DNA from 3 places in the Pseudoalteromonas sp. DY56-GL22 genome. Region 2 is predicted to be linked to each of the others. Evidence: predicted binding sites of a transcription regulator. Region 2 holds the regulator's gene; each other region holds the start of a gene.
What was found. Region 2 encodes MetJ, which represses methionine synthesis genes. Its sites were predicted from a motif close to TAGACGTCTAGACGTCTA; they were not measured.
Positions count from the first base shown of each region.

Region 1: metA (homoserine O-succinyltransferase) is a predicted target of MetJ. The motif match lies at 1,921-1,938, and genes of this name have one in related genera.
Region 3: metK (methionine adenosyltransferase) is a predicted target of MetJ. The motif match lies at 1,874-1,891, and genes of this name have one in related genera.

Region 1 is NZ_JANHZR010000008.1:122,211-126,933, reverse strand. It holds gene ettA (energy-dependent translational throttle protein EttA) at 83-1,756, opposite strand; gene metA (homoserine O-succinyltransferase) at 2,003-2,950, shown strand; gene NO991_RS16810 (homocysteine S-methyltransferase family protein) at 2,940-4,007, shown strand; gene metH (methionine synthase) at 4,017-4,723, shown strand, end outside.
Region 2 is NZ_JANHZR010000003.1:495,643-500,365, reverse strand. It holds gene rpmE (50S ribosomal protein L31) at 1-45, shown strand, start outside; gene NO991_RS10150 (malic enzyme-like NAD(P)-binding protein) at 581-1,822, shown strand; gene metJ (met regulon transcriptional regulator MetJ) at 1,922-2,242, opposite strand; gene metB (cystathionine gamma-synthase) at 2,467-3,726, shown strand; gene metL (bifunctional aspartate kinase/homoserine dehydrogenase II) at 3,731-4,723, shown strand, end outside.
Region 3 is NZ_JANHZR010000003.1:211,247-215,969, forward strand. It holds gene tkt (transketolase) at 1-1,726, opposite strand, end outside; gene metK (methionine adenosyltransferase) at 1,993-3,144, shown strand; gene NO991_RS08885 (START domain-containing protein) at 3,185-3,796, opposite strand; gene NO991_RS08890 (CYTH and CHAD domain-containing protein) at 3,834-4,723, opposite strand, start outside.

The sequences.
Region 1 (4,723 bases), on a different contig from region 2:
ATAGATCATAATGGAGTGAGTGATAGCAAAGCTTAATACAACAAAAAAGCCCCTGAGTAGGGGCTTTTTGAGTATCAGCTAATTAGCCAATTTTTTTGTATTTAATACGCTTAGGTTGTGCCGCTTCTGCGCCTAAGGTTTTCTTCAACCACTCTTCGTATTCTGTGTAGTTACCATCGAAGAAGTTAATTTGGCCTTCATCACGGTAATCAAGAATATGTGTAGCAATACGGTCAAGGAACCAACGGTCATGCGAGATACACATTACACAGCCAGGGAACTCTAAAATAGCGTTCTCAAGTGCACGTAGTGTTTCAACGTCTAGGTCATTGGTTGGCTCATCCAGTAGTAATACGTTACCACCAGCTTTTAGTAACTTAGCTAGGTGTAAACGGTTGCGCTCACCACCTGATAGGTCTTTAACGAATTTTTGTTGGTCGTTACCTTTGAAGTTAAAGCGGCCAACATAGGCACGGCTTGGGAATTCAAAGTTACCAATTTTTAATACGTCTTGGCCGTTAGAGATTTCTTGGAAAACAGTGTTGCTTTCGTCCATGTCGCCACGGAACTGATCAACCGTTGCAAGCTCAACAGTGTCACCAACAATGATCTCACCGCTATCTGGCGTTTCTTCACCACTTAGCATTTTGAATAGCGTTGATTTACCCGCACCATTGGCACCGATAATACCTACGATAGCGCCTTTCGGCATTGCAAAGTTTAAGTCATCGATTAATACACGTTCGCCAAAGCTCTTCTTCAGGCCTTTCACTTCGATAACTTGATCACCTAAGCGTGGACCCGGTGGAATGAATAGTTCATTCGTTTCGTTACGCTTTTGGTAATCGTTTTGCTGAAGCTCAGAGAACTGTGCCATACGTGCTTTAGACTTAGCTTGACGGCCTTTCGGGTTTGAACGAACCCATTCAAGTTCTTGCGCGATTGATTTTTGACGTGCTTTTTCAGATTTCTGTTCTTGTTGTAAACGTAAATCTTTCTGCTCAAGCCACGATGAGTAGTTACCTTCCCAAGGAATACCTTCACCACGGTCAAGCTCTAAAATCCAACCTGCTACGTTATCTAAGAAGTAACGGTCGTGGGTTACAGCAACCACGGTACCTTCGTAGTCGTGTAAGAAGCGCTCTAACCAAGCAACTGACTCAGCGTCTAAGTGGTTGGTCGGTTCGTCAAGGATAAGCATATCTGGTTTTTCAAGTAGTAAACGACAGATCGCAACACGGCGACGCTCACCACCCGAAAGGTGTTCAATTTTTGCATCCCAAGGTGGTAGGCGTAATGCATCAGCTGCACGCTCTAACACGTTGTCGATATTGTGACCATCGTGCGCTTGGATGATAGCTTCTAATTCGCCTTGCTCTTTCGCAAGTGCATCAAAGTCAGCACCGTCCATTGCATACTCGTTGTATACTTCATCAAGGCGGTTTAGTGCATTTTTAACTTCGCTTACTGCTTCTTCTACTGTTTCGCGAACTGTTTTGCTTTCGTCTAGTACAGGTTCTTGCGGTAAGTAACCGATTTTAGTGCCTGGTTGAGGGCGAGCTTCACCTTCAAAGTCTTGGTCAACACCAGCCATAATGCGAAGTAACGTTGATTTACCTGCACCGTTTAGACCTAGCACACCAATTTTTGCGCCTGGGAAAAAGTGTAAAGAAATATCTTTTAAGATAGTGCGCTTAGGTGGCACAACCTTAGAAACTCGACTCATCGAGAATATAAACTTATCTGGTAACACCATGAAAGGAGCCTTCAATTTATAAGAAAAATTAACAGCAAGTATTGTATACCCAAACTACCTCAAAATACAGAATTCAGCGTTTATGATAGGCTTAACATCAAGGTGTTATTTACTCAAAGAGTCATACATTTTAATTAATGACCACTCAGAAATATCACTTCATTTGGACATCTAAACATCTAGAGGTTGAAATTTCTAACTATCCGTTCATAATTAGCAGTCAGATAAGTATGCTCGGAGCCAGCTATGCCCATTACAGTAAAAGATGAATTGCCTGCCATTGCAAAGTTACGTCAAGAAAACGTGTTTGTTATGCCAAAAAGTCGTGCTAAAACGCAAGAAATCCGCCCAATGCGTTTGGCCATCTTAAACTTAATGCCAAACAAAGTTGAAACCGAAGTGCAGTTTATTCGCTTGTTAGCAAACTCACCGCTGCAAGTTAATGTTGAGCTGTTGCGCTTAGATACTCATCGCACCAGTAGTCACTCTGAGCAGCACATGGATACGTTTTATCGCTATTTTTCAGAAGTGAAAGATAATAACTATGATGCCATGATCATAACGGGCGCGCCGCTTGCTCATTTAGAGTATGACGAAGTTGCTTACTGGGACGAACTAAAAGTTATTTTAGATTGGGCAGAGCAGCATGTGACGTCTACGCTATTTTCGTGTTGGGCGGCCCATGCTGGGCTTTATCATCACTATGGCCTTAAACGTGATCTGAAACCAAACAAATTAAGCGGTGTTTTCACCCATAAAAGCTATTTTGAGCACGCAGCGCTAACGCGTGGCTTTGATGATACCTTTTTAGTGCCACATTCTCGTTATGGTCATATTGATATCGATAAGATCACTGCCTGCGAAGAGCTGGTAGTATTAGCCGGATCAGAGCGAGTTGGTGCCTACTTAATTAAAAATAAATCAGGTAGCCAAGTGTATATTACTGGCCATCCAGAGTACGATGCTCATACCTTAAAAGGGGAGTATTTACGCGACCAAGAAAAATCAGCGGATGCGCCTAAGCCAGAAAACTACTTCCCTGACGATAACCCAGACAACGAACCGTCGAAAACGTGGCAAAGCCATGCCTTTTTATTGTTTTCGAATTGGTTAAACTATTATGTGTACCAAACTACACCGTATGATATTAACTTAGTTAGCCAAGATGTAAGGACTAACAACTATGCCGAGTAATGCAGTGAATAAACGCGAACAATTAAACGAGGCGCTAAAACAGCGAATTTTAATCCTCGATGGCGCGATGGGCACCATGATCCAAGAATATAAATTAGAAGAACAGGATTATCGCGGTGAGCGCTTTAAAGATTGGCATGTACTTATTAAAGGCAATAACGATTTATTAAGCCTAACTCAGCCAAAAATCATTGCTGATATTCACCGTGCTTACTTAGAAGCCGGTGCCGATATCATCGAAACGAATACCTTTAATGCCACGACTATTTCGATGGAAGATTACGACATGGCGAGCCTTAGCCGCGAAATCAACTTCGAGTCAGCGAAGCTTGCACGCAGCGTGTGTGATGAACTTGAAGCAAAAGATCCTAGCAAACCGCGTTATGTAGCCGGTGTACTTGGGCCAACGTCAAAAACCTGTTCTATTTCACCAGATGTAAATGATCCAGGTTATCGTAATATCAACTTTGATAAGCTGGTGGCGGCGTACGTTGAGTCAACACTGGCACTGATGGAAGGTGGTGCTGATCTTATTTTAATAGAAACCATCTTTGATACCCTTAATGCAAAAGCGGCTTCGTTTGCCGTAGAAGAAGCATTCGAGCAAGCTGGTCGTAGTTTACCTGTGATGATCTCAGGCACCATTACCGATGCCTCAGGCCGAACTTTATCAGGGCAAACCACAGAAGCATTTTATAACTCAATTCGCCATATTAAACCGCTATCAATCGGCCTTAACTGCGCCCTTGGCCCTGACTTACTGCGCCAGTATGTTGAAGAGTTATCGCGCGTTTGTGAAACCTTTACCTCGGTGCATCCAAATGCAGGTTTACCGAACGAGTTTGGCGAATATGATTTAGAAGCTCCTGAAATGGCCCAAGAAATTATTGATTGGGGCAAGTCTGGCTTTATCAATATTGTAGGTGGTTGTTGCGGCACCACACCGGCTCATATTAAGGCGTTTGCGAAAGGCCTTGAAGGTGTTAAACCTCGCCAATTACCTGAGCTTGAAGTGCGTATGCGCTTATCGGGCCTTGAAGCGTGTAACTTAAACTAGGAAACCGACATGACTGACCAAATTGCTGTATTTACTAACGTCGGTGAGCGTACCAATGTAACAGGCTCGGCTAAGTTTAAGCGCTTGATCATGGAAGAAGATTACGAGACCGCTCTCGATGTTGCCCGTGAACAAGTAGAAAATGGCGCGCAAGTAATTGATATCAACATGGATGAAGCCATGTTGGACTCGAAAGCGGCGATGGTAAAGTTTTTAAACTTAATTGCCTCAGAGCCTGATATCTCAAAAGTACCTATCATGGTCGACTCATCTAAATGGGAAGTGATTGAAGCAGGCTTAAAGTGTATTCAAGGTAAGGCCATTGTAAACTCAATTTCACTTAAAGAAGGTGAAGAGCCGTTCATCCGCCAAGCTAAGTTAATTAAACGCTTTGGTGCTGCTGCGGTTGTAATGGCGTTTGATGAAACCGGGCAAGCAGAAACTGCTGATCGTAAGTTCGAGATTTGTCAGCGTAGTTATAAAATACTCGTTGATGATATTGGCTTTCCGCCAGAAGACATTATTTTTGACCCGAACATTTTTGCCGTCGCAACGGGCATTGAAGAGCACGATAACTACGCTGTTGAGTTTATTGAAGGTACGCGCCGAATTAAGCAAGGCTTACCGCACTGTAAAGTGTCGGGTGGTGTATCGAATGTGTCGTTCTCGTTCCGTGGTAACAACCCAGTACGTGAGGCTATTCACTCTGTGTTTTT
Region 2 (4,723 bases):
GATCGTTTCAACAAGCGCTTCGGTGCACTTAGCAGCAAGAAGTAATCTCTGCTGTTTAGTTAAAAAAAGCACCTTAGGGTGCTTTTTTTATGCCTAAAATTCACAAAACTCATTATTAACGCTGCCACTTACTTATCATCTTCACTTATGTATCTTGCATAACTATTTCTGGCTGTTATGCCCATTATGTCGCTATTTTTGCAGACAAAGTGCCACCCCTTGGCTATATTCTTTGTTGTATAAACTTTCATAAAAGTTATTAAAAATAATAAATTTAAATAACTTTGTTAGTAAATGCTGTGAACTTCGTTGAAATAGCTGTTTTGGGCTAATTTCGGCTAATTGCAGTGTACGTGCGTATAAAATACAACAACACGTGCTTAAAAGGTCATAAATAGATGAATTTTTATGTCTGATTAATCGCAACTATGCGCAGAAATTGTTGGGAAATCCTTTAAAATTAAGCGATATAGCATATAACAGGATAGACCTGATAATACTTGGAATTTTTATACATTACAGGTATCGTACTGATGCAAGCTCTCTCACTTTTTAACTTTTTGCAGGATACTATCGCGTTATGTCAGATTTTCGTGAACAAGCATTACATTACCACGCTCACCCCGTTCCAGGTAAAATTAGTGTTGAACTAACCAAGCCAGCCGAAACGGTTAACGATCTCGCTTTAGCTTATAGCCCAGGTGTGGCTGAACCAGTCCGTGAAATTGCTGCTGATCCAGCAAACGCCTATAAATACACAGGCAAAGGCAACATGGTTGCAGTTATTTCAAACGGTACCGCAATTTTAGGTTTAGGTAACTTAGGTCCGCTTGCATCAAAACCTGTAATGGAAGGTAAAGCCTTACTATTCAAACGTTTTGCTGGCCTTGACTCAATTGATATTGAAGTTAAACACCGCACAACAGAAGATTTCATTAATACGGTTGCTAACATCGCTGATACGTTTGGTGGTATCAACCTAGAAGATATTAAAGCGCCTGAGTGTTTTGAAATCGAAAAAGCGCTTATCGAGCGCTGTGATATTCCCGTTTTCCACGATGACCAACATGGTACCGCTATTGTTACAGCTGCTGGTATGCTTAACGCCCTTGAAGTGCAAGGCAAAGATATCGAAGATGCTATCATCGTATGCTTAGGTGCTGGTGCTGCTGCTGTTGCTTGTATGGAGCTTTTAATTAAGTGTGGTGCACTGCGTGAACACATTTATATGCTTGACCGTAAAGGTGTGATCCATACACGTCGTGATGACTTAAACGAGTATAAGCAATTATTTGCTAACAACACCGATAAGCGTACATTACAAGATGTTATTGCTGATGCTGATGTATTCGTTGGTGTATCAGGTCCCAATCTGTTAACTGCAGATGATCTTAAGCTGATGGCAGACAAGCCAGTTGTGTTTGCATGTTCAAACCCAGATCCTGAGATTGCTCCAGAAGTTGCACATAGCGCGCGTAACGATTTAATTATGGCAACGGGTCGTTCAGATTTCCCTAACCAAGTAAATAACGTGCTTTGTTTCCCATTCATTTTCCGTGGCGCGTTAGATGTTCGTGCAACGGCAATTAATGATGAAATGAAAATTGCTGCAGTTCATGCTATTCGTGGCATCGCGAAAGAGCCTGTACCAAGTGAAGTATTAAAAGCGGCTGGCGTTGAGTCACTTGAGTTTGGTGCCGAGTACATCATTCCTAAGCCTATGGATCCGCGTTTATTACCACGTATTGCACGTGCTGTTGCTGAAGCGGCTGTAGAGTCGGGTGTGGCGCAAATCGATATGCCAGAAGATTACATGCGTTAAACTTAATTAGCCTTAGGTATAACGCTCAATAAAAAACTCAGCCTAGGCTGAGTTTTTTTATATCTGCGATTATCGGCGGTGATCCGATGGCCGAAATACTTATTCTGAATCAAGCACTGGGATATCTAATCCCATTTCTTGCATAATTCTTTTAACTTCTTCAGGTACCTTTTCAGGGTTGTCTTTACGTAGGTCGTCATCATTTGGTAATGGTTGACCTGTAAAAGCATGTAAGAAAGCTTCACACAATAACTCACTGTTCGTCGCATGACGCAGGTTATTGATCTGGCGGCGTGTACGCTCGTCAGTTAATACTTTTAATACGTTAAGTGGGATTGATACGGTAATCTTTTTTACTTGTTCTGATTTTTTACCGTGTTCTGCATATGGGTGAATGTATTCACCGTTCCATTTAGCCATAAGTTGTTTCGTTGCCTCGGTTGTCAGTGATTTACGCCTTATTCACAGCGCAAGATGCGGAAATTCTATCTCTTTAAAAAAGATAGTCAAATACTAGTTATTTAGCCATCTAGTGGTGTAAATGTATAAACTTCTATGTGTAAGCGATAAATGCTTTGACTTCTCATATTTGATCATCTAACCTTTTAGACGTCTAAACATCCAATTAAAGAATAGGTGATGAAATGAGCGAAAAAAATAAAGCGACGATTGCTGTTCGTCACGGCATAGAAGCCGATAAACATCATGGTGCGGTTGTGCCTCCTTTATACTTATCAACCACCTATTCGTTTGCTGATTTTGATACTAAGCGCCAGTATGACTATGGTCGCAGCGGTAATCCAAATCGCGATATCTTAGCTGAAACCTTAGCTGAACTTGAAGGTGGTGCTAAAGGTATTATCACTGCAACAGGTATGTCTGCTGTGCATTTAGCCACTCAGCTATTAAACAGTGACGACACGTTAGTGATCCCACATGACTGTTATGGCGGTAGTTATCGTTTATTCACCTCGCTTGAAAAGCGTGGCCTGTTAAAACTAAAAGTTTTGGATTTAACTAAATCTGAAAATCTCCAAGAAATTTTAGCGATTAAACCTAAGTTGATTTGGATTGAAACGCCAAGTAACCCAATCTTGCGTTTAACAGATATTAAAGCAATCACTAGTATTGCTAAGCAGTGTGGTGCTTTGGTTGCGGCTGATAACACCTTCTTATCACCTGCATTACAAAACCCAATTGAGTTTGGTGTTGATATTGTTGTGCACTCAACCACTAAATACATCAATGGTCACTCTGATGTAGTGGGCGGTGCAGTGATTGCTGCAACGCAAGAGCTAGGCGACGAGCTTGCTTGGTGGGCGAATAATATCGGTATTACTGGTGCACCATTTGACAGCTACTTAACGCTTCGTGGTTTACGTACTTTAAATGTACGCCTAAAGCAGCACCAAGAAAATGCCTTTGCCATTGCTGAGTATTTAGAAAGCTCTCCTTATGTGAGCCAAGTTTATTACCCTGGCCTTGCTTCTCACCCACAACATGAGCTTGCTAAAGCACAGCAACGCGGTTTTGGTGGCATGGTGAGCTTTGATATTAAAGGCGACATCAACGATGCTGCTGCGTTTTTAACAAGCCTTAAAGACTTTAGCCTTGCTGAGTCGTTAGGTGGGGTAGAAAGTTTGATTTGTCACCCTGCAACAATGACCCACGCAGGCATGGAGCCTAAAGCGCGTCTTGAAGCTGGTGTGGGCGATACCTTGATCCGTATTTCTGTAGGCATTGAAGACGTAAAAGATCTCATTGCTGATTTAGACCGTGTTTTCAATTTAGTTAAGCCAGGTCAAGGACTGCAAGTTACAAAAGCTGAAGCTAAGCAAGCACAGCAAGATACACAACAAAACGCGTCATTTAAGTTAACGCCAGCACATACGGCATTGTGGTAGAAAAATGGTAAATATTGTTCATAAATTTGGTGGCTCAAGCTTAAGCTCGGCAGATCGTTATCATGCGGTAGCGAACATCGTTCTTGCTAATACTGAGCAGGGCGATTGCGTCGTTGTGTCGGCATCGGGTAAAACAACCGATACCCTGGTAAAGCTTTGGCAAAGTTACCAGCAGCAAGATAGCCAAGCTGTTAGCGATATTCTATTGCTTATTGATAACAATCAACGTGCGCTTATTGAGCAGCTACTTATAGGGCAGAATAAACAACAGGCGTTGGCACAGTTAAAAGATGAACTTGCTGTATTAAATGAATTAATTAGTCAGCAGCAGTTACTTGAAGCCCCTTTACTTGCTCATGGTGAAGTGTGGTCGGCGCGGTTATTGGCTGCTTATCTAAATCAGTTAGGTGTCGATTCGCAAGATGTTGATGCAAGACAGCTATTTACTCTAAATGGTGGCCAGCTTTTACATCAAAAAAACCAACAGCAATGCAGTGATGCGATTAGCAGAACACATATCAACGTAGTAACGGGTTTTATAGCTGCAGATTGCCAAGGTAATACGGTGACATTAGGCCGTAATGGCAGTGATTACAGTGCCACTTTGTTAGCGAGTTATACTTTTGCCAAGCAAGTGTCTATCTGGACAGATACACAAGGGGTATTTAGTACTGACCCTCGTAAAGTTAAAAATGCGGTTAAGTACGCCAAAGTATGCCGCGAGCAAGCTAACTTATTAGCGCGTTTAGGTAACCCAGTATTGCATGCAAAAACCTTGTCGCCGTTAAAAGACTCAGAAATTAAATTAGTGGTAAGAAGTAGCTTTGATTGTGATGCAACGCCAACCGAGGTAGTAAAAGAAGGTTATAGTAAAGCAAAACGTTTTATTACGACCTTAGATAACATCGATTTATTACGGGTTGATAAACTAAGCAGTGGTGAAGTCGGTGAGCTTAGTCAGTTAATTCAACACAGCCTGCATCACTTTACTAAAGAG
Region 3 (4,723 bases), 280 kb from region 2:
TACCTTGTGAACGAAGTTCTGCAGCAGCATCTTGTGCAAGCTGTACTTCAGAACCTGTTGCAATAAGGATAAGCTCTGGCTCACCGTCACAGCTAAGTACGTAACCACCTTTTTTCACATCGGCTAACTGTTGTGCAGTACGCGTTTGTTGCTCAAGGCCTTGACGAGTGAAAATGAGTGACGTTGGGCCATCTTTACGCTCAATAGCTTGTTGCCATGCAATCGCTGACTCAACTTGGTCACATGGACGCCAGTTCACTAGGTTAGGCGTTAAACGCATGCTTGCGATCTGCTCTACCGGTTGGTGCGTTGGACCATCTTCACCTAGACCAATTGAGTCGTGCGTGTATACGAAGATGCTTGGCTGCTTCATTAATGCCGCCATACGTACTGCGTTACGTGCGTATTCCATGAACATTAAGAATGTAGCACCGTAAGGAATAAAGCCTTTATGTAGTGCAATACCATTCATAATCGCTGACATACCAAATTCACGTACACCGTAGAAAATGTAGTTACCGCTAGCATCGTTAGCTTCTAGGCCTTTTGAGCCATCCCAAAGTGTTAAGTTAGAACCAGCAAGGTCAGCAGAGCCACCCATGAATTCTGGTAGTAACGGACCAAACGCGTTTAATGCATTTTGTGATGCTTTACGTGTTGCAGGGTTTGCAGGATTTGCTTGTAGCTCTTCGATGTAAGCTTGTGACTTTTCAGCCCAATCTGCCGGTAGCTCACCGTTTGTACGGCGCTTAAACTCAGCAGCAAGTTCAGGGTATGCACTTTCATAAGCTGCAAATTTTTCGTCCCAGCTTGCTTCTAGTTGCTTACCTTTTTCTTTGCCATCCCACTCGCTATAGATATCAGCTGGGATTTCGAATGCATCGCCAGTCCAACCAAGGAACTCACGAGATGCTTTAATTTCGTCTTCACCTAGTGGTGCACCGTGACAATCATGGCTACCTGATTTATTAGGTGAACCATAACCAATCACTGTTTTACAACAGATTAATGATGGCTTATCAGTAATGCTACGCGCTTCTTCGATAGCGGCGCGAATTGCATCAGGGTTATGACCATCAACATCGCTAACTACGTGCCAGCCGTATGCTTTGAAGCGCGCTGGTGTGTCATCGCTGAACCAACCTTCTACTTCACCATCAATTGAGATGCCGTTGTCATCCCAAAACGCAACTAGTTTACCTAGGCCTAATGTACCGGCTAATGAACAGGCTTCGTGTGAAATACCTTCCATTAAACAGCCATCACCCATGAATGCATACGTGAAGTGATCAACAATATCGTGGCCTTCACGGTTAAACTGTGCAGCTAGCGCTTTTTCGGCAATTGCCATGCCCACTGCATTTGTGATCCCTTGACCTAATGGACCCGTAGTAGTCTCAATACCTGGTGCATATCCATACTCTGGGTGACCCGGTGTTTTTGAGTGCATTTGACGGAAGTTTTTAATTTCCTCTAGTGGTAAGTCATAGCCACTTAAGTGCAGTAGAGAATAGATCAGCATTGAACCGTGGCCATTCGAAAGAATAAATCGATCTCGGTCTGCCCACTCTGGATTCGTTGGATTGTGCTTTAGATAATCGCGCCATAGTACTTCTGCGATATCTGCCATGCCCATAGGGGCGCCAGGGTGACCAGATTTGGCCTGTTGTACTGCGTCCATTGATAAGACGCGAATAGCATTTGCAAGTTCTTTGCGTGATGGCATGAATTCTCCTACCTTTATGTATTTGCGCTGGTTGTTTATAAAGCCCCATTCTTACTTATTGTAAGGGTACAGTGCAATTAAAAATCCGCATTAAATGCACCATTTATGGGCGTTTGTTAAGAACAATACGTTATTACTAATTTTAAATGGACGTCTAGGCGTAAAATTACTATGCAAACATATTTGTTTTAGATAAAATACGCCCCTTAATTTTTTAGCGCTATTACCGACGTTTGTGAAGCGCAATATTTGTGAGCAGAAATACAATGGCAAAACATTTATTTACTTCTGAATCTGTTTCTGAAGGTCATCCGGATAAAATCGCGGACCAAATCTCTGACGCGGTTCTAGATGCTATCTTAGAGCAAGATTCTCATGCCCGTGTTGCATGTGAGACTTACGTTAAAACTGGCATGGTGATGGTTGGTGGTGAAATCACAACTAGCGCTTGGGTTGATATCGAAGAAATCACACGTAAAACAGTACGTGAAATCGGTTACACGCACTCAGACATGGGTTTCGATGCTGACTCTTGTGCAATCCTAAACACTATCGGTAAACAATCTCCAGACATCAACCAAGGTGTTGACCGTGCTCGCCCTGAAGAGCAAGGCGCTGGTGACCAAGGTCTAATGTTCGGTTACGCATGTAATGAAACTGACGTTTTAATGCCTGCACCAATCACTTATTCGCACCGTCTAGTTCAGCGCCAAGCTGAAGTTCGTAAAAGCGGTGAGCTTAACTGGTTACGCCCAGATGCAAAATCTCAAGTAACGTTTGCATACGAAAATGGCAAGCCTGTTGGTATTGATGCAGTTGTTCTTTCAACTCAACACTGTGATTCAATCTCACAAAACGACTTAGTTGAAGCGGTAATGGAAACTATCATTAAGCCAGTTCTTCCAGCTGAGCTTATCTCTAGCGCAACTAAGTTCTTCATCAACCCAACAGGCCGTTTCGTAATCGGTGGCCCAATGGGTGACTGTGGTCTTACAGGTCGTAAAATCATCGTTGATACATACGGTGGTATGGCTCGTCACGGTGGTGGTGCTTTCTCAGGTAAAGATCCTTCAAAAGTTGACCGTTCAGCTGCATATGCTGCTCGTTACGTTGCTAAAAACGTGGTTGCTGCAGGCCTTGCTGACAAATGTGAGCTACAAGTTTCTTACGCTATCGGTGTTGCAGAGCCAACATCTATCAGCATCGAGACATTTGGTACAGGTAAATTAGAAGAAGCGCGTCTAATCGAATTAGTACGTGAGCACTTCGACCTACGTCCTTACGGCTTAATCCAAATGCTTGATCTTGAGCGTCCTATCTATCAACCGACTGCGGCTTATGGTCACTTCGGTCGTGATGAGTTCCCTTGGGAGCGTACAGACAAAGCAGACGCACTTCGCGCAGCTGCTGGCCTGTAATTGGTTAGATAAAATGAAAAAGCGCCTTTTGGCGCTTTTTTTATGAACACGAACCTAACTGACTTATTAAGTTATCTCGCGAGAACTGATTATTGGTTAATTGCTCTGTCAGTGCTTGTAGCGTTTTATAAACGCTCTTTAGCGATACCTTATTGCTCAACCAATGCGGGATTGAGCCACCCGGATCAGCATAGGCCTGATGGCTTACCAATAAATTACTTTGCTGCTCTTCTAAACGCCAATAAGCCCTGAGCTCTTTAATACGCACAACCCCAGAGACTTCTGCTTTAGCGTATGGCTGACTGATAATTTTTAGCTCTGTTTTATGTTCACCTAAGGCATGATAACAAGAGTAACTCACCAAATCGCGATCTAACACCGGCCAAGGCGAGTTAAAGTGAGTGTAAACAAGGGTTTCTGAGGGGCTTAAGCGCTCCATTAAAGTCACGCTTTTAACATTTTCGAGCCAATTGGGCGCGTTGTCGGTATCACTTAACAGCGCCATAAAGTCACTGGCCTTAGCATTTTTTACCAGCACAGAAGCATTAATTTCTATAATGCCAGTTTCGTGCTTTTTATAGCTAACCTTTATATCGTCTTGCTGTTTGTAGGTTTGCCATTCAATAGGGTTAGCCACTGCCGAGAGACTCAAACATGCTAACCCTATCCATAGGCACAAGCGCATTTATTTAAAACCAATAAGGGTCTGTATTAAATGACGCGTGGCGACTTTGCTCCATTGCACTGACCAAAAACTCTGACTTTTGATCAAGCCATGATTGAATTTTTGTTAGCTCTAAGTCGTCTTGCCCTGCACATAACTGCTTTAAGTACTCAAGGGTGCTTAACTCATAAATACCATGAGAGATATCAACCCACGGCATACGAAACTCGTTTCGATCTTCTTTATCGAACAAAGCGCCTAAGCAGTTGCCGCTGAGTAATGAGTTTTCAAGGCGGGTGCGCAGTGCCAAATAGTCTTTATCTGTAAACACTTGCTGCTCAGGAATAAGTTCGTGCATATCGTGCCAATCTTTAGCAAATAAACGCTTAGCAATATCGGCAACAGGTTTTTCAGCAGCTTGAAACTCAGTTTGCCCCCATGACTTACGCCATTGTTTTTCAATCAACCATGTTGTTAATTGTAATAATAAGCGATTGTATCGGGTGCTATGGAAAAGTTTTTCGATATCTTCAATGCTTGGCTGCAACTCTTTTAAGTCATTAATAACTTGAGTGAGCTCAGGCGCACTGTTGATTTTTTTGTAGTACGCGTGGCGCTTAGATGTGTAGGTTTTTAGCTGAATAGCATTTTCAACCCATGCTAATTCGCTTAATAACCACTTTAATTCTGTACGTAATGAGTCGGTATCGTCTTTACTAACAATATCGTCAAACAGCCAAAATGTATGGCGAATTAAACGAATACCGTCGGTGACACGCTTAAGGGTTTTTAAGCTTGGTTTTATGAAGTAGCAGGCTTCATGTTTTTGTACAAAGCGAATCGCGTAGTTAATACTTTCTACTAAAGCTTGTTCTTGGGTTGCACCACGTTTTAGTGGCACAAAGCCAATTGATT